2 regions of the Luteimonas sp. 3794 genome follow, and region 2 is predicted to be linked to the other one. Evidence: predicted binding sites of a transcription regulator. Region 2 holds the regulator's gene; the other holds the start of a gene.
The links. The regulator FliA, encoded in region 2, starts transcription of late flagellar genes. The targets are predictions, from matches to a motif close to TAAAGTTTNNCNNNCNNNGGCCGATAA.
Positions count from the first base shown of each region.

Region 1: a site for FliA is predicted at 5,825-5,851, ahead of J2X52_RS11330 (HD-GYP domain-containing protein). Genes of this name have one in related genera too.

Region 1 covers NZ_JAVDVJ010000007.1:56,484-66,233, reverse strand. The annotation lists gene J2X52_RS11355 (2-isopropylmalate synthase) at 1-572, shown strand, start outside; gene leuC (3-isopropylmalate dehydratase large subunit) at 670-2,097, shown strand; gene leuD (3-isopropylmalate dehydratase small subunit) at 2,097-2,690, shown strand; gene leuB (3-isopropylmalate dehydrogenase) at 2,680-3,759, shown strand; gene ilvD (dihydroxy-acid dehydratase) at 3,865-5,703, shown strand; gene J2X52_RS11330 (HD-GYP domain-containing protein) at 5,956-7,218, shown strand; gene J2X52_RS11325 (efflux RND transporter permease subunit) at 7,246-9,750, opposite strand, start outside.
Region 2 covers NZ_JAVDVJ010000002.1:218,810-228,559, forward strand. The annotation lists gene J2X52_RS04595 (STAS domain-containing protein) at 1-126, opposite strand, end outside; gene J2X52_RS04600 (chemotaxis protein CheW) at 212-1,003, opposite strand; gene J2X52_RS04605 (ParA family protein) at 1,000-1,779, opposite strand; gene motD (flagellar motor protein MotD) at 1,779-2,771, opposite strand; gene J2X52_RS04615 (flagellar motor protein) at 2,781-3,521, opposite strand; gene J2X52_RS04620 (chemotaxis protein CheA) at 3,585-5,552, opposite strand; gene J2X52_RS04625 (protein phosphatase CheZ) at 5,556-6,158, opposite strand; gene cheY (chemotaxis response regulator CheY) at 6,155-6,547, opposite strand; gene J2X52_RS04635 (RNA polymerase sigma factor FliA) at 6,573-7,337, opposite strand; gene J2X52_RS04640 (P-loop NTPase) at 7,334-8,191, opposite strand; gene flhF (flagellar biosynthesis protein FlhF) at 8,178-9,750, opposite strand, start outside.

The sequences.
Region 1 (9,750 bases), on a different contig from region 2:
CAGATTCCAAGCTGGTACTGGGCCGGCACAGCGGCCGCGCCGCAGTAGGCCATCGCCTGCGCGCGCTGGGTTACACGCTGGAGGACGGGCAGCTGGAACAGGTGTTCGAGGCGTTCAAGGATCTGTGCGAGCGTCAGCGCGTGGTCGAGGACGACGATCTGGAAGCGCTGATGCACGGCGACGTGCATGGCCAGGGCTGGCGTCTGGCGTCGATGACCGTCAGCGATCGCGGCCAGCGTGCGAGCGCACAGGTCGAGCTGTCCGATCCCGAAGGTGGCAAGGTCAGCGAGAGCGCGCTGGGCGATGGACCGGTCGATGCGCTGTTCGCCGCACTGGCCACCGCGACCGGCGTCGAGCTGGCGCTGGAGAGCTACCAGGTCCACAGCGTCGGCATGGGCCGCGATGCGCGCGGCGAAGCCAGCGTCAGCGTGCGCCACGGCGAGGACATCCACGAAGGCACCGGCACCAGCCGCGACATCATCGAGGCCAGCGCGCTCGCGTGGCTGGATGTCGCCAACCGGATCCTGCGTGGCGCACGCACGATTCCGGCGACCCAGGCCGCGCACGCCTGATCATTCTTTCCGCAGGAGCGTGCCCGCGCGCGAAGACGCTTTGCCGGTAGTGCCCATCGCGCGCAAGCGCGCTCCTACACGAAATCAAGAGCCAGCAATGACCGCCACCAAGCCACGCACCCTGTTCGACAAACTGTGGGACGCGCACATCGTGACCCCCGAGTCCGACGCCGCGCCCGCCGTGCTCTACATCGACCTGCATCTGATCCACGAAGTCACCTCGCCGCAGGCCTTCACCGAGCTGCGCGCGCGCGGACTCGTCCCACGCCGCCCGGATCGCACCAAGGCGACGATGGACCACTCCACGCCGACCCTGCCGGCCGATGCCGATGGCCGTCTGCCCTACACCAGCGACGCCGCGCGCGCGCAGGTCGAGATGCTGGCGGCGAACTGCGCGCAGTTCGGCATCGAGCTGTTCGACATGTCATCCGACCAGCGCGGCATCGTCCACGTCATCGCGCCCGAACAGGGCTTCACCCAGCCCGGCATGACCATCGTCTGCGGCGACAGCCACACCTCCACACACGGCGCGTTCGGCGCGCTGGCGTTCGGGATCGGCACCAGCGAGGTCGGCAACGTGCTGGCGACGCAGTGCCTGCTGCAGCGACGTCCGAAGACGATGTCGATCACCGTCGACGGTCCGCTCGCGCCCGGCGTCGGCGCCAAGGACGTGACCCTGCACGCGATCGGCGTCATCGGCGTCAATGGCGGCACCGGCCATGTCATCGAGTACCGCGGTTCCACCATCGAGGCGATGGACATGGAGCAGCGAATGACCCTGTGCAACATGTCGATCGAAGCGGGCGCGCGCGCGGGCATGGTCGCCCCCGACGACACCACGTTCGAGTGGATCGCACGCACGCCGCGCGGGCCGAAGGGCGCCGACTTCGACGCTGCAGTCGCGCGCTGGCGCGACCTGCGCAGTGACGCGGGCGCACGCTTCGATTCCGAAGTGCGCATCGATGCGGCCGACATCCGCCCCACGCTGACCTGGGGCACGCATCCGGGCACCGCGATCGGCGTCGATGTGCCGGTGCCGGCTGCGACCGATGCCGCCGAGCAGAAGGGGCAGGACTACATGCGCGTCGTCGCCGGACAGTCGCTGGCCGGCATGCCGGTCGACGTGGTGTTCGTCGGCTCGTGCACCAACGGTCGCCTGCGCGACATGCGCGAAGTCGCCGACGTGCTGCGCGGACGCCGCGTGTCGGCGGGCGTGCGCATGCTGGTGGTGCCGGGCTCGGAGATCGTCAAGCGCGAGGCCGAGGCCGAAGGCATCGACGTGATCGTCCGTGAGGCCGGCGCCGAATGGCGCGAGCCGGGGTGTTCGATGTGCATCGCAATGAACGGCGATCTGGTGGCGCCGGGCCAGTTGGCCGTGAGCACCAGCAACCGCAACTTCGAAGGCCGCCAGGGCCCCGGCGCGCGCACGCTGCTGGCCTCGCCGACGACAGCGGCCTGGGCTGCGGTGCGTGGCGTCGTGGCCGATCCCCGCGAACTGTTCGACGACCGCCGGGAGGTGGCCTGATGTCCGCCGCTCACATCCCCGAGTTTCCGGTGCGTTCGGCCAGCGTGGTGCTGGCGCAGACCAATATCGATACCGACCAGATCATTCCCGCGCGCTTTCTGTCGACGACCGAACGCAAGGGTCTCGGCCGCTTCGCATTCAACGACTGGCGCTGGCGCGAGGACGGCAGCGCGAATCCGGACTTCGCCTTCAACCAGGCGCACAACGCCGGGCGCGCGGTGCTGCTGGCGGGCCGCAACTTCGGCTGCGGATCCTCGCGCGAACATGCGCCGTGGGCACTGCGCGATCTGGGCCTGCAGGTCGTGGTCAGCAGCGAGATCGCCGACATCTTCCGCAACAACGCATTGAAGAACGGCGTGCTGCCGGTCGTGCTGCCCGAAGCCGTGGTGCAGGACCTGATGACGCGGCCCGACGACATACTGACCTTCGACATCGTCGCCCGTGAGCTGCGCACACCGGACGGCACCGTCCACGCGTTCCCGCTCGACGCGTTCGCACGCACCTGCCTGCTCGAGGGCGTCGACGAAATGGGCTTCCTGCTGGCGCGCGACGCCGACATTCGCCACTACGAGGACACCCACCATGCACGCTGACATAGTCGTTCTGCCCGGAGACGGCATCGGCCCGGAAGTGACCGCGGCCGCGGTCGATGTGCTGCAGGCGGTCGCGCAGCGCTTCGGCCATCAGTTTTCGCTGCACGAACACCTGATCGGCGGCGCAGCGATCGACGCCACCGGCAAGCCGCTGCCCGACGAGACCCTGGCCGCGGCGCGCGATGCGGATGCAGTACTGCTGGGCGCGGTGGGCGGTCCGAAGTGGTCCGATCCCAACGCGAGCGTGCGCCCCGAACAGGGCCTGCTGGCGATCCGCAAGGCGCTGGGCCTGTACGCGAACCTGCGCCCGACCAAGCCGCATCCGGCCGCGATGGGCGCCTCGCCGATCAAGCCGCATCTGCTGGCCGGCGTCGATCTGCTGGTGGTGCGCGAGCTGACCGGCGGTATCTACTTCGGCGAGCGCACCCGCACTGCCGAATCCGCCAGCGATCTGTGCACCTACACGGTGCCGGAGATCGAACGCGTGGTGCGCCGCGCCTGTCTGCTCGCGCGCGGCCGCCGCAGCCACGTGACCTCCGTCGACAAGGCCAACGTGCTCGAGACCTCACGACTGTGGCGCGATGTCGCCAGCCGCATCGCGCGCGACGAGTTCCCCGACATCACCATCGAACACCAGCTGGTCGATTCGATGGCGATGCATCTGCTGTCGAAGCCGCGCGCCTACGATGTGATCGTGACCGAGAACATGTTCGGCGACATCCTCACCGACGAGGCCTCGATGCTGGCCGGTTCGCTCGGCCTGCTGCCGTCGGCATCGCTGGGCGAAGGCTGCGTCGGCATGTACGAGCCGATCCACGGTTCGGCGCCGGACATCGCAGGCCGCGGCATCGCCAATCCCTACGGCACCATCCTCAGCGCCGCGCTGCTGCTGCGTTACTCGCTGGGCCTGTCGCAGGAAGCGGCATGCATCGAACAGGCCGTCGATGACGCGCTGGAGGCCGGCGTGTTCACCGCCGACCTGGCAGCCGACGGCGCTGCGGTCTCGACGCGCGAGGCCGCCGCTGCGGTGCTCACGCATATCGCGACGCCCGCACGGATCACCGGATAGCGAGATGGATCGACGCGGCGTGGCGCCACGCCGCCGCGTTCGATCACCTACAACCACCGCCACACACGCCGCCAGCCCCGCGCCCGCCGCACCTGCGAGTCATCGATGCCCGAGTACCGTTCCAGAACCTCCACCTTTGGTCGCAACATGGCCGGCGCCCGCGCCTTGTGGCGCGCCACCGGCATGCAGGACGACGACTTCCACAAGCCGATCGTCGCGGTCGCGAATTCGTTCACCCAGTTCGTGCCGGGTCACGTGCACCTCAAGGACATCGGTCAACTCGTCGCGCGCGAGATCGAGCGCGTCGGCGGTGTGGCGAAGGAGTTCAACACCATCGCCGTCGACGACGGCATCGCGATGGGGCACGACGGCATGCTGTATTCGCTGCCGAGCCGCGAGATCATCGCCGACTCGGTCGAATACATGGTCAACGCCCACTGCGCCGACGCGCTGGTGTGCATCTCCAACTGCGACAAGATCACGCCCGGCATGCTGATGGCTGCCCTGCGCCTGAACATACCGGTGGTGTTCGTGTCCGGCGGGCCGATGGAAGCCGGCAAAACGAAGCTGTCGGAACACGGGCTCGATCTCGTCGATGCGATGGTCGTCGCCGCCGATCCGGATGCCTCCGACGAGAAGGTCGCCGTCTACGAGCGCAGCGCGTGCCCCACCTGCGGCTCCTGCAGCGGCATGTTCACCGCCAACTCGATGAACTGCCTGACCGAAGCACTGGGCCTCGCCCTGCCCGGCAACGGCTCGATGCTGGCGACACACGCCGATCGCGAGCAGCTGTTCCTGCAGGCCGCGCGCACCGTCGTCGAGCTCTGCCATCGCTGGTACGGCGCCGAAGATCCGACCGCGCTGCCACGCGGCATCGCGACCTTCGAGGCGTTCGAGAATGCGATGACGCTCGACATCGCGATGGGCGGTTCGACCAACACCATCCTGCATCTGCTCGCCGCCGCGCAGGAGGCCGAGGTCGCCTTTGATCTGCACGACATCGACCGCCTGTCACGACGCGTGCCGCAGCTGTGCAAGGTCGCACCGAACATCCAGACCTATCACATGGAAGACGTGCACCGCGCCGGCGGCATCGTCTCGATCCTCGGCGAGCTCGCGCGTGGTGGCCTGCTGCATGTCGACCAGCCGACCGTGCACAGCCGCACGCTGCGCGACGCCATCGCGCGCTGGGACATCACCGTCACCGCTGACGACGCGGTGCGCACGTTCTTCAAGGCCGGACCCGCCGGCATTCCCACGCAGACCGCCTTCAGCCAGGCCACGCGCTGGGAGACGCTCGACGACGATCGCGCCGGCGGTTGCATCCGCGATGTCGCACACGCGTACTCGCAAGAAGGCGGCCTCGCCGTGCTGCGGGGCAATCTCGCGCCCGACGGTTGCGTGGTCAAGACCGCGGGCGTCGATGCATCGATCCACGTGTTCGAAGGCACGGCAAAAGTCTTCGAAAGCCAGGACGCCGCGGTGAAGGGCATCCTCGCCGACGAAGTGCAGACGGGCGACGTGGTGGTGATCCGCTACGAAGGCCCGAAGGGCGGACCGGGCATGCAGGAAATGCTGTACCCGACGAGCTACCTGAAGTCGAAAGGCCTCAGCAAGCAATGCGCGCTGCTGACCGACGGACGTTTCTCCGGCGGCACCTCGGGTCTCTCGATTGGACACGCATCACCGGAAGCCGCAGCCGGCGGCACGATCGGCTTGGTGCGCGATGGCGACCGTATCCGGATCGACATTCCGCAACGGCGCATCGACCTGCTGGTCGACGACGTCGAACTGGCCGCGCGCCGCAACGCGCAGGACGCACTCGGCTGGAAGCCGGCGCAGGCGCGGCCGCGCAAGGTCACCGCGGCGCTCAAGGCCTATGCCCTGCTCGCGACCAGCGCCGACAAGGGCGCGGTGCGCAATCTCGCGATGCTCGGCGACTAACCCTTCCCCGCAGCGGCCGCGAACGCGCGCCTTGCGCGCCGGCCGGTCGCATCACAGGCCCTGGCCGAGCGCATGCCCGCGCCTGCGATGGACGCTCCGACGAACGGCAAGCGGGTGTGCCTCAAGTCCGGGCACAGCCGGCCGACACAGAACGGGTCACTCCGGAATCCGCCGCGGGTGGCGCGTGTGTGCGAACGACGCCTGCATGCCAGGTCGCGCCGCGCCCAGACTCCCGTCCATGAGCGCCGCCCGATGCATCGCACGATCCGCGCCGACCAGCTTCGCCCGGGCATGTACGTGCATCGCGTGCCGGGCTCCTGGCTGGATTCACCGTTCTGGCGGCGCTCGTTCGTTGCCGATACCGAGTCGATCGCCCGGATCCACGCCAATGGTGTGGGCGAGGTGGTGATCGACATCGTGCTGGGCATCGCCCCCGAGGAGCCCACGCCAGCCAGCGTTGCGGATACGGTCCGCGCACGCGAGGCGCTGCCTGTTGCGCACGCACTTCCAGCGACCCCATCGGCAGTCCCCGTCTCGGTGGAAGACGCTCCGCCCGCCACACCGATACATCCGACACCCGTCAGCTTCGAGGCCGAAGTCAGGAGCGCGCGCGAATTGCTGGCCTCCGGCCGGGCGTTGATGCAAGGCCTGTTCGGCGAGGCCCGCCTGGGGCGCGCGGTGGACACCGGAGTGACCACGCCGCTGATCGACGCGGTGTGCGACTCGGTACTGCGCAACCCGCACGCTCTGGTCAGTCTGGCGCGGCTGAAGACGGCCGACGATTACACCTACCTGCATTCGATGGCCGTGGCCGGCCTGCTGGCGTCACTGGCCCGTCGCCTGGGCCTGCCGGAGGATGCAGTGCATGCGGCGGCCAAGGGTGGCCTGCTGCACGACATGGGCAAGGCGGTGACACCGCTGCATATCCTCAACAAGCCGGGCAGCCTCAGCGATGCCGAAGCCGGCGCGATGCGCCAGCATCCCGAGGACGGTCATCGCCTGCTGCGCGAGAGCGGCGTCGACGACCCCGCCGTGCTGGACATCACCCTGCACCACCACGAGAAGATCGACGGCAGCGGCTACCCGCACGGCCTTCGCGGCGAGGGCATCTCGCAGATGGCGCGGATGGCGACGATATGCGATGTCTACGATGCGATCACCTCGGACCGGCCCTACAAGCGCGGCTGGTGTCCGGCCGAGTCGCTCAAGCGCATGGCGTCGTGGACCGGACATTTCGATCCGGTGATCTTCCAGGCCTTCGTCAAGAGCCTGGGCATCTATCCCGTGGGCACGCTGGTGCGCCTGCGGTCGCAGCACCTGGCGGTGGTGATCGAACAGGCGCCGGCAGCCTTGCTCAAGCCGCGCGTGCGGGTGTTCCACTGCGCGCGCCGGAAGGCGCGCGTGCTGATCCGGGACATCGACCTGTCGCTGGCCGGCTGCGACGACGGCATCGTGCAGTCGGAAGCGGCGAGCGACTGGGGCCTGCGGGATCTGGAGAAGCTCTGGCTACCCTGATCCTCGGCGCCTGCGCCTGCGCGCAGGTCACGCGGCCGGTGGCGTCTCGTCCTCGCGCACCTTGAACCAGGCCGCATACAGCGCCGGCAGGAAGGTCAGCGTCAGCAATGTGGCCACGGTGAGACCGCCCATGATCGCGACCGCCATCGGGCCGAAGAACACGCTGCGCGAGAGCGGAATCATCGCCAGGATCGCGGCGAGTGCGGTCAGCACGATCGGCCGGAACCGGCGCACCGTCGCATCGATCACCGCGTCCCAGCGCGCGTGACCGGCGGCGATGTCCTGCTCGATCTGGTCCACGAGGATGATCGAGTTGCGCATGATCATGCCGGCCAGCGCGATCGTGCCGAGCATCGCAACGAAGCCGAACGGCACGCGGAACACCAGCAGGAACAGGGTCACGCCGATCATGCCCAGCGGCGCCGTCAGCAGCACCAAGGCGGTACGGGAGAAGCTGCGCAGCTGCAGCATCAACAACGAAACCACGACGAACAGGAACAGGGGCAGGCCCGCCTTGATCGAATCCTGGCCCTTGCTGGAGTCTTCGACCGTGCCGCCGGTCTCGAGCCGGTACCCATCGGGCATCGACGCACGGATACCGTCGAGCGTGGGGAGGATCTGCGCGACCACCGTCGGTGCGGTGACGTCGCCATGGATGTCGGCGCGCACGGTGATCGTCGGCAGCCGGTCGCGGTGCCAGATGATGCCGTCCTCGAACGTCGACTCCAGCCGCGCGACCTGCCCCAGCGGCACCGACTGTCCGTTCGAGGTCGGAATGGCCAGGCTCTCCAGCATCTCGAGCTGGCCGCGTTCGTCGTCCGGGCCGCGCATGACGATGCCGATCAGTTCGTTGCCCTCGCGGTAGGTGCTGACCTGCAGACCCGACAGGGAACTCGACAGAAACTGCGCAAGATTCTGCGAACTCACGCCGAGCACGCGCGCGCGTTCCTGGTCGACGACCAGCCGCACGATGCGGGAGGGTTCGTCCCAGTCCAGATTGACGTTGGCGGCGTTCGGATTCGCCCGCACCTGTTCGGCGATCGCATCGGCAATGCTGCGTACGCGCTCGACGTGTTCGCCCGACACGCGCAGTTGCACCGGATAGCCCACCGGCGGCCCGGTCTCGAGTCGGGTCACGCGCAACTGCAGGTCCGGGAACAGCGGTGCCACCTCGTCGATCAGCCAGACGCGGACCTGCTCGCGCGCTTCGACATCGGCCGTGGTCACAACGAACTGGGCAAAGTTGGCCTGCGGTAATTGCTGGTCGAGCGGCAGATAGAACCGGGGCGAACCGGTCCCGACATAGACGACGCGGTTGTCGACGCCCTCGCGCGTCGCAAGCAGCGCGTCGAGCCACGCAGCCGCCGCCTCGGTCGCGCGCAAGGAACTGCCTTCGGCGAGTTCGACATCGACCATCAGTTCCAGGCGCGTCGAATCGGGGAAGAACTGCTGCGGCACGAAGCGGAACAGCAGCAACGACGCGACGAACAGCGCACCGGTCACGCCGATGACGATCCAGCGATGACGCAGCGACCAGTCCAGGAGCCCGCGGAAGCGCCGGTAGAACGGGCGCTGGTAGGGATCCTGGTCGTGCGCGTGCGGATCCCCGGGCGCCAGCGCAAACGCGAAGGCCGGACAGCGGTCTGCCGCCCGCGCGCGCGCGTCGCGCCAGCGCGCGGGCAACGAGCCGGGACGCGGCAGCTTGGGATTGGCGAGATCGGGCAGCATCTTCTCGCCGAGCAGCGGAATGAACAGCACCGCGGCGATCCACGACACCACCAGTGCGATCGTCACCACCTGGAACAGCGAACGCGTGTACTCGCCGGTACTCGACGCCGCAGTGGCGATCGGCAGGAAACCGGCCGCGGTGACCAGGGTGCCGGTCAGCATCGGGAACGCGGTATGTGTCCAGGCGTAACTCGCCGCCGCGAGCCGGCTGTCGCCCTGCTCCATGCGGATGGCCATCATCTCCACCGCGATGATCGCGTCGTCGACCATCAAGCCCAGCGCGAGTACCAGCGCGCCGAGCGAGATCTTGTGCAGGCCGATGTTGAACTGGTCCATCGCGATGAAGGTCATCGCCAGCACCAGCGGGATCGACACCGCGACCACGAGGCCCGTGCGGAAGCCCAGCGAGACGAAGCTCACCAGCAGCACGATGATTACCGCCTCGGCGAGCACCTTGACGAACTCGCCGACCGAGTCGCGCACCGCGCGCGGCTGGTCGGACACCTTGCGCAGCTCCATGCCGGCCGGCAGCGTCTCCTGCAGCCGCGCGAACTCGGTTTCCAGCTGCTTGCCGAGCCTGAGGATGTCGCCGCCGTCGTGCATCGCCACCGCGATGCCGATCGCGTCCTCGCCCATGAACCGCATGCGCGGCGCGGCGGGATCGGCAAACCCGCGTTCGACGGTCGCGATGTCGCCCAGACGCACGGTGCGGTCACCGGCGCGGATCGGGAAATCGCGGATCGCATCGACCGATTCGAACGCGCCGTCGACGCGGAGCTGCACCCGGGCACTGTCGGTCTCGAA
Region 2 (9,750 bases):
TACCCGCCGCACGTCGGCCGCGTCGAGAACGACGGCGTCCGCCCGGTCCAGGTACGGCGCGAGCCGCTCCTTCAGGCCGGTGCTGGCCTCGATACCGAGGTCATCGCCCAGGTGCACGGTGTCCATGACATCTCCGACAAATTCAAAGGGGGTGGTCACGAATAGCGGCGTGCCGGCGACGATCTTTAGCCGCGCCGGCTGCCGCGATCGATCAGTTGGGCGGAAACAGCGGAATCGCCATGAGCTTGGCCGAATCCAGCAGCAGGGTGACCATGCCGCCCAGGCGGGCGATGCCGCGGATGCGGTGGTCGCCGACGGGTGCAAGTCGCGAGGTATGCGTGCCTTCGATCTGTGCATCGCCGATCAGCACCACGTCCTCCACCGCCGACACGCGCAGCCCGAGCACATCGCCGCCGTCGTCGAGCACGATGATGCGCGTGAGCGCCGTCTCCTCGACCGGCGCCGCGCCCAGCTGCAGGCCCATGTCCACAACCGGGACCACTTGCCCACGCAGGTTCATCACCCCGACCACGCATGGCGCGGCGCCCCGCAGCTGCAGCAGCGAAGCCGGCAACACCACTTCGCGGATCTTCAGCAGTTCGATCGCATAGGCCTGCGTGCCGCAGCGCAGACGCAACCAACGCGCCATGCGGTCGACGCTCCGGCGCTGCTGCGGCAGGGTGGTGTCGAGCACGTCGCCGGCTGCACGTGGCAGGGGCGCGATCGCGACCTTCGCGCTGGGAGGTGCGGCGCGCGGTGGGGGCGGCGATGCAGGTGGCTGTGGTGGCGCAGGCGGACGTGCCGGCGGGGCGGGTGCCACCGCGGCTGCAGCAGGCGCGGGCGCGGGCGCCTGCGGTGCAGGCAGGGGCGCGCGGCGCGCGGGCGCCTGCACCGCGGCTGCGGGCTCGGCGACCGCTACAACCGCCGGCGCCGGTGGCACCGGCGCGACCGGTGCCGACAGCAGCATGCCCAGATAGTCGTCGACGATGCCGGCGGCGCTCATGCGGCCTCCTCGACGGCCTGCTCTTCGGCGAGCAGCCAATCCAGGGCGCGCGTATAGGCCGACATCGCGCGGCCCGGCATGTCGCCGCTGAACACCTGACAGGCGAGCACGTCGGCATTGCTGAGTTGTGTGTCGACCGGCACCGCCTCGGTCCAGATGCGGCCGCGGTATTCGTCCTGCAGCTGCGCCAGCGTGTCGCGGCCGATGCGTGTGCGGCGGTCGTACATCGTCGGAATGATCGAGGCCGGCAGCGGCCGCTGACGGGATTTTTCGACCATCTCGCCGGTGCGCACCATGCCTGCCAGCCCGTAGAGCGCGAGTGGTTCGCACTGCGTGGGCACGATCAGGCGATCAGCCGCGGCCAAGGCATTGACCATCAGCAGGCCCAGCGTCGGCGGGCAGTCGAGCAGAATCGCGTCATGGCCGCCGGCGTGGCGGGTGATCGCCTGCGACAGCGCCAGGCCCAGGCCGGGCTGCGTCGCACTGCGCCGTTCCAGCGTCGCCAGAGCGGTTTGCGCGCAGACGAAGTCCAGGCCCTCGGTCGGCGAATGTCGCAACAGCGACTCCAGCGCCGGCGGCGGCGCGCCGAACAGGTCGACGACGCCCGGCGGCGGTGGTTCGCTCGGAACGCCGAAGGCGCGCGTCAGCGATGCGTGCGGGTCGAGATCGACCAGCAGCACACGCAGCCCGCGCGCCACCATGGCGCGTCCGAGGGCGAGCGAGGTCGTGGTCTTGCCCACGCCTCCCTTCTGGTTGGCAATCGCCCAGACACGCATCAGCTGTCTCCTTGCGGTGGGGGGGAGGAAAGGGGGGAGGGTGCGGCGGGAGAGGCGGCAACGGCGGGCTGCGGCACCGGCGCGGCCGGGTAGGCAGGTGCTGGCGGCGCGGCGGCGGGCTCGGGCACCGGGGATGTGCGGGGCGCGGCTGCGGTGTTCTGCGTGGCGAGCACCATCAGCACCACCCGACGGTTCGCATTGCGACCAGCGTCGGAGGTGTTGTCGGCCTTGGGTCGGTACTCGCCGTAGCCGACCATCACCAGCCGCTCCGGCGCGAACCGCTCGCTGACGAACAGATGCACGACGCTGGCCGCACGCGCGGCCGACAGCTCCCAGTTCGACGGGAACTGGGCGGTCGCGATCGGCCGGTCGTCGGTATAGCCCTCGATGCGGATCGGATTGGGCAGATCGCGCAGCACCACAGCCAGTCGCCCCAGCAGCTCGCGCGCCCGGAATTCCAGCGTCGCCGAGCCGCTCGCGAACAGCAGGTCGCTGTTGATCTCGACCTCCAGCCACAGGTCGGACCGACGCACGGTGATCAGGCGCGCCTTGACCATCTCCGACAGCGTGTCTTCGAGCTGCAGGGCCAGGCCCGAAAGCTGCTCGCGCGCCGCCGCGATCGATGCGGCATCCGCGCCGCCGTCGCCGATCCGGTCCGCGCGCAGTTTCGATTCCAGGATCGGCCGCAGCGGCGAGTCGAGCATCGGGCGCGAGGTCGGGCCTTCACGGGCGCCACGCGGCACCGGCGTGGGCTTGCCGATCGAGGCTTCCGCCTTCTGGTTGTCGCCGATCTGGATCGGGTCGAGCGTGCTCGGCGGCGCATTGAACGCGCTGGCCAGCGACGCGGCGACGGCGCGGTACTTGCCTTCGTTGACGGAGGAGATCGCGTACATCACCACGAAGAACGCGAGCAGCAGCGTGACCAGATCGCCATAGGGGATGGCCCAGGCTTCGTGGTTGATGTGGTCCTCGTGGGCCTTCTTGCGTGCCATGTCTGCGGATCAGTGCAGGAAGCCGGCGAGCCGAGCCTCGATGTTGCGGGGGTTTTCGCCCTGCGCGATCGCGATCAGCCCTTCGATGGCCAGCTCGCGCTCTCCGGTGCGGCGGCCGATCACACTCTTGAGCTTGGCGGCCATCGGCAGGAAGAACATGTTGGCCGAGGCGATGCCGTAGATCGTGGCGGTGAACGCGGCGGCGATGCCGTGGCCGAGCTTGCTCGGATCGGCGAGGTTCTTCATCACCGCGATCAGGCCCAGCACCGCGCCGACGATGCCCAGCGTGGGCGCGTAGATGCCCATGCCTTCGAACACCTTGGCCGCGGCGAGGTCATGGTGTTCCTCGCCCTGCAGTTCGATCTCCAGCATGTGACGGATGGCCTCGGGCTCGACGCCGTCGACCAGCATCTGCAGGCCCTTCTTGAGGAACGGATCGGTCTGCGCCGCGACGTGGCTTTCCAGCCCCAGCAGTCCCTGCTTGCGCGAGACATTGCTCCATTCGATGAGTTGCGCGATCAGCGCCGCGCGATCGGACACCGGCGGCTTGACCACCCAGCCGGCGATCTTGAACGCGTGTTTCAGCGTGCTGCCCGGTGTGTGCAGCATTATCGCCGCGACCGTGCCGACCATGACGATCAGGAAGGCGGCGGGCGACCAGAGCGCGCTCAGCCCCGCACCCTTGAGCACGCTGCCGCCCAGGATGGCGATCAGGGCAAGCACGAGTCCGGCGACGCTGAAAAGGTCCATGAGCTAGGTATCGGCGGAAACGGGAAGGACTTAAATGGGGCGCGGACCTGCCGCGGCCCGCGATCAGCGCAGGCGGAGCGCGTCGACGTCGAGGATCAGCGCGAGACGCCCATCGCCGATCAGCGTCGCACCGGCATAGCCGGGCAGGCCGCGCAGGGCCTTGGGCAGCGGCTTGATCACCACCTCTTCGCGGCCACGCACTTCGTCCACGACCAGGCCGAAGCGGCTGTCGCCGCGCTGCAGGACGACGATCGTCAGCAGGGTCGTGTCCGGCGCCGGGGTGCCCAGCCAGTGACGCAGGTCGAGCAGCGACAACGTGTGCGAGCGGCGGTCGAGTGCCGCGCGGCCGTCGAACCAGTTCACCGTGCGCGACGGCGCGTGCAGCACTTCCTGCACACGTGCCAGCGGCAGCGCATACGCATCGCCCGAGGCATGCACGAGCAGGGTCGGCAGGATGGCGAGCGTGAGCGGCACGCGCAGCGAGAAGCGGCTGCCGCGACCGAGTTCCGAGGTCACCTGGATCTGGCCGCCGAGCTCGCGGATGCGCGACTGCACCACGTCCATGCCGACGCCGCGCCCGGAGATGTCGCTGACCTCGTCGCGGGTGGAAAACCCGGCCATGAAGATCAGGTTGAGGCATTCCTCGGCGCTCAGGCGGGCCGCCGACTCGGCGTCGATCAGGCCCTTGTCGCGCGCCTTCGAACGCAGGCGTTCGGGATCGATGCCGGCGCCGTCGTCCTGGATCTCGATGCCGACGTAGTCGCCCTGCTGCTGCGCGCTCAGACGCACGCGACCGGCGCGCGGCTTGCCGGTGGCTTCGCGCAATTCGGGCATCTCGATGCCGTGGTCGATGGCATTGCGCACCAGATGGATCAGCGGATCGGCCAGCGCCTCGACCAGGTTGCGGTCGAGCTCGGTCTCCGCGCCCACCAGGTCCAGGTCCACTTCCTTGTCGAGGGCGCGGGCCACGTCGCGGGCGAGCTTGGGGAAGCGCGAGAACACCTTGCCCACCGGCTGCATACGCGTGCGCATGACCGCGCTCTGCAGGCGCGCGGTGGCGTTGTCGAGCGTGGTCACCGCGCGGTCGAGATCCTCGTCGCGCAGGCGCGTGCGCAGGGTCTTGAGCCGGTTGCGTGCGAGTACGAGTTCGCCGACCAGATCCACGATGACATCGAGCCGCTTGGTGTCGACGCGGACGGTCTGTTCGCGCTCACTCGTCGGCGCCGCTGCATCCGTCTTGGCGGCTGGCGGCGGCGGGCGACGCGGTGGCGGGGCGATGGCGGCCGGGGCCGCGGGTGCAGCTGCAGCCGGCGCCGCGACCGTGCCCGGCGCGGCGCCGCCATGCAGCTGGTCGAGCAGGGCCTCGAATTCGTCGTCGCCGATCATGTCGTCGGCAGGCGGGACGGCGGCGGTCGGCGCCACGCCAACAGACGCGCCCGGCACGCCGGCACCGTGAAGCTGGTCGAGCAGGGCTTCGAACTCGTCGTCGCCGATCATCCCCGGGTCGGGGGCGGGACCGGTCTGCAGACCCGGTGCGCGTTCGCCGTGCAACTGGTCGAGCAACGACTCGAACTCGTCGTCGGTGATCATGCCGTCGCCGCCGGCTGCGGGCGCGGCCTGGGGCGGCGCGGCAGCGCGCACCGGCGCGGCCGCGGGAACGTCGAACGGCGCGAAGCCGGCGATCAACGCATCCGGCGCGCTCGGAACGGTGTCCTGGTATTCGATCGCATCGACCATCGCCTGCAGCCAGTCCAGCGACTGCTGCGCGGCGTCGAAGTGACGCGGCAGCAGCGCCGCCTGGCCGGCGCGCACCATGCCGAGGGTTTCCTCGGCGGCGTGGCACAACTGCACCAGTGGTACCGCGCCAAGAAAGCCGGCACCGCCCTTGAGCGTATGGAAGGCGCGGAACACCGCATTGAGGCGCTCGCGATCATCGGGCGTCTGTTCCAGGCCAACGAGTTGCCCGCCGAGGTCGTCCAGCAGTTCGCGTGCTTCAAGCACGAAGTCGGCGACGATGTCGGGCGACTGCATGGCTCAGAGCCCCAGGTTCGACAGCAGGTCGTCGGCGTCGCTCTGGCCGACGGTGTGGCGGTCCAGCCCCGACACCGCCGGCCCGTTGCCGCGCGCGTTGTCTTCCTTCGGCGGCAGGCCGAGCGCGCCGAAGCCTTCGTGCACGCCGCGCACGATGCCTGCGACGCGGCGGATGATCTGCCCGCCCAGGTCCTGGTGACTCTGCGCCAGCGCCATCTCGCGCAGGTTCTCGCGCAGCGATTCCACGGTACCGGTCTGGGTGTCGTCGAGCGGACCTTCCTTGAGCCGGGCCACGAGCGCGCGGCTGTCGTCGATCAGGTCGAGCGTGCGATGGGTGGCCTGTTCGGTCATCTCGACCACGTGGTCCAGGCGCGCACACGCGTCGTCGAGTCCGTTGCCCTCGGCCGGCGTGGGCGGCAGCGTGTCGAGGGCCTGCGAAAGATCGCGGGCCAGGCGTCCCAGACCGCTGACGAGGCTGCGCGCGCGCGCGGCGGCCAGCGCATCGATCTGCCGGCGCCAGCCGTCCTCGTCGCCGCGCTCGAGCGCTTCGAGGGCGTCATGGAGCAGCGTGGCGAGCTGGCTGCGTTCGGTGGCGGTGGCGGTCATGCCGCGGTCCCCAGGCGTTCGAAGATCTTGCCGAGCTTTTCTTCGAGGGTCTGCGCGGTGAACGGCTTGATGATGTAGCCGTTCACGCCGTTCTGCGCGGCTTCGATGATCTGCTCGCGCTTGGCTTCCGCGGTGACCATCAGCACCGGCAGGGCGCGGAACTTGGGGTCGGCGCGGATTTCGCGCAGCAGTTCGATGCCGGTCATGCCCGGCATGTTCCAGTCGGTGACGACCAGTTCCACTGCGTCCTGACGCAGCACGGCGAGTGCGCTGTTGCCGTCTTCCGCCTCGACCGTGTTGTTGAAGCCCAGATCGGACAGCAGGTTCTTGACGATCCGGCGCATCGTCGAGAAATCGTCGACGACCAGGATGCGGATGTTCTTGTTCAAAACGGACTCCAGAGTGAGCGTGACATCAGTCGTCGGCACCGTAACCGGTATCGGCGAGTTCGAAGGCGGTGAGACGGCCGCGCAGGCGCACCACGGCCTGGCCGTGGATCTGGCAGACGCGTGACTCGCTGACGCCGAGCACGGCGCCGATTTCCTTCAGATTGAGTTCCTGTTCGTAGTACAGCGACAGCACCAGCTGCTCGCGCTCGGGCAGGTGGCCGATCGCGGACATCAGCTCGCGGCCGAATTCGCCACGCACCAGGTTTTCCTGCGGCGTGGGGCCGCCGCCGCGGTTGACCGGTTCCACCTCACCGTGGTCTTCGATGTGCGAATCAAGGCTCAGCACCTGACCGCGAGCGGCGTCCTCGAGCAGGCGCTGGTAATCCTCCAGCGGCATCTCCAGCTTCGCGGCGACCTCGTGGGCGCTCGCGGCGCGGCCGGTGCTCTGCTCGATCGAACGGATCGCCGAGGCCGCGTCGCGGGCGCGCCGGTGCACCGAGCGCGGCACCCAGTCGCCGCGGCGGATCTCGTCGATCATCGAGCCGCGGATGCGGATCGAGGCATAGGTTTCGAACGAGGCCCCCTGGTCGGCGTCGTAGCTGCGCGAGGCCTCGAGCAGCCCGATCATGCCGGCCTGGATCAGGTCGTCGATCTCGACGCTGGCCGGCAGCCGCGCAGCAAGGTGATGGGCGATCCGGCGCACCAGTTCGGCGTGCTGCACGAGCGGATCGACATCGGGGGCGACGGCGCGTTGCACCGACTGGTACTGCTGACGTGCGGCGAGGCTCATGCGACTGCTCCCTGGCGCAACATGCGCTCGACGAAGAATTCCACGTGGCCGCGCGGCGCGGTCGGTGCCTGCCAGCGCGAGACGCGCTGGGCGATCTCGATCAGCGCACGTGCCGACGGACTGCCCGGATACGCGGTGACCACGGCCTGCTGGCGCTGTACGGCCATGCGCAGCCAGTCGCACTGCGGCACCGCGCCCAGATAGTTCAAGGACACATCACCGATGAAGCGCTCGCACACGCGCGAGAGTTTCTCGTGCAGGTTGCGGCCTTCCTGCGGGCTGCGGACCATGTTGGCCACCACCTGCACCCGGTTCACCCCACGCTCGCGCGCCAGCACCTTGATCAGGGCGTAGGCGTCTGTGATCGAGGCCGGTTCGTCGCAGACCACGACAATCGCGTCCTGCGCGGCCTGGCAGAAGGTCAGCACCGAATCGGTGATGCCGGCGGCGGTGTCGACGACCAGCAGGTCGAGGTCACGCTGCAGGTCGTTGAACACGTTCACCAGCCCCGCATGTTCGGCGGGACGCAGCTCGGCCATGTGGCGACGCCCGGAAGCGGCGGGGACCACGAGCACGCCCGCGGGGCCTTCGAGAATGATGTCGTCGAGTTCGCAGCGTCCGGCCACCAGATCGGCCAGCGTGTGCTTGGGCGACAGGCCCAGCAGCACGTCGACGTTGGCCAGGCCCAGGTCGGCATCGAGCAGCAGTGTGCGCTGGCCCATGCCCGACAGCGCGACGGCCAGATTGGCCGATACGTTGGTCTTGCCGACGCCGCCCTTGCCGCCGGTGACGGCGAGGGTGCGGACGGGCTGGAAGGGCGCGGAGGACATCGGGAGCAGCTCAGGCGACGGCATGGGTATGTTCCGGGACAATCGGCTTATCGGCATCGCGGCGCAGATCTTCAAGGCGAAGCACCAGATGGGCGGCATTCGCCCGGTGCAGGTCTTCGGGCACGCGCTGGCCATCGGTGACCCAGGTCAGCGGCAACTGGTGGTCGACGGCGACCGACAGGGCGCTGCCCAGGCGGCCGGTTTCGTCCAGCTTGGTCAGCACCACGCCCTGCGGGCGCACGCTGTCGAAGCGGCGGACCACCTCGTCGAGATCGGCGAAATGGGTATTGGCTGGCAGGACCAGCAAGGTGCGCACGTTGCGGGCGGCGCGCAGCCAGTTCAGCTGGCCGGCCAGCGCACGGTCACGCTGGCTCAGGCCGGCGGTGTCGACCAGCACCAGCTTGTAGTCCTCCAGCTTCTGCAGCAACTGCACCAGGCCGGTTTCGCTGTCGGCCTCATGCACGGCGATGCCGAGCTGGCGGCCGTAGCTGTGCAGCTGTTCGCGTCCACCGATGCGCGAAGTGTCCGTCGTCACCAGGGCGATATCGCGCGCCTGGTGCTGGGACGCATACAGCGCCGCCAACTTGGCGATGGTCGTGGTCTTGCCGGCACCGGTGGGACCGACGAGGGCGATCACGCCCGCTTCGCTCAGCGGGTCGATCGGACAGACCGGCAGGCGCTTGGACAGCAGGGCGAGCATCAGGCCGCGCACGCGGGAATCGGGGGTGTCGGCGGGAATCTGCAGCACGGTGTCGCGGGTGATGCCGGCGTCGAAGCCGTAATCCTCCATCAGTTCCATGGCCTGGGCGCGCGCCGGCGAACCGCGCAGGCGCTCGTCGGTGAGGCGGGCCATCTCACGCTCGATCATCATGCGCATCTGCGCGAGCTCGTCGCGCATCTGCGCCAGTTCCCTGTCACTTGAGGGGACGGGCAGGCTGGGCACGGCCGACAGGACCGCCGGCTCGGGCGCGCTCGGCGACGGAAAACCGTCGTCCTGGGTGAGCGCGGCGGAAACGGGCGCGGGTGCTGCCGCGCGCGCCGGTTCCGGAGCGGAGCGCGGTGCCGCGGCCACAGGCGCTGCGGTGCGCGGCGCGGCCGGCGTGTCGTCGCGGTGGCCGGCGGCCAGCAGTTCGGCGAAGGTGGGGCCATCGAGATCGAAGCGGGCCAGTTCGGCCGGCGGGGCGAACGCAGCCGGTACCGGCGCGGAAGCCTGCGCGGCGGCGACGGCAACGGGCGCCGCCGCCAGCGTTGCGCCAGTGCGAGCGGATGCCTCGGCCCGCTGCGGCGTCGGCGCAGCCGGGGCCGCCGGTGGGGCTGCGAGGTCGCGCAGCCAGCGTTCGGACGGCGCCAGCGCGGCCTCGTCGTCGCGCATGGCGCGGCTGCCGCGCAGCATCGTCGCCAGCGGCGGGGCGGCCGCGGGCGCGTCGCGCTGCGCATCCTCGATGGCCCGCTGCACGTAGCCCTCGTCGTAATTGCTGGCCGCGACGATCTCCACGCCTTCGTCGGTCCGGCGGTTGGACAGGATCACAGCGTCCGGGCCATGCGCCTCGCGCACCATTTGCAGGGCGCTACGCATGTCGGCG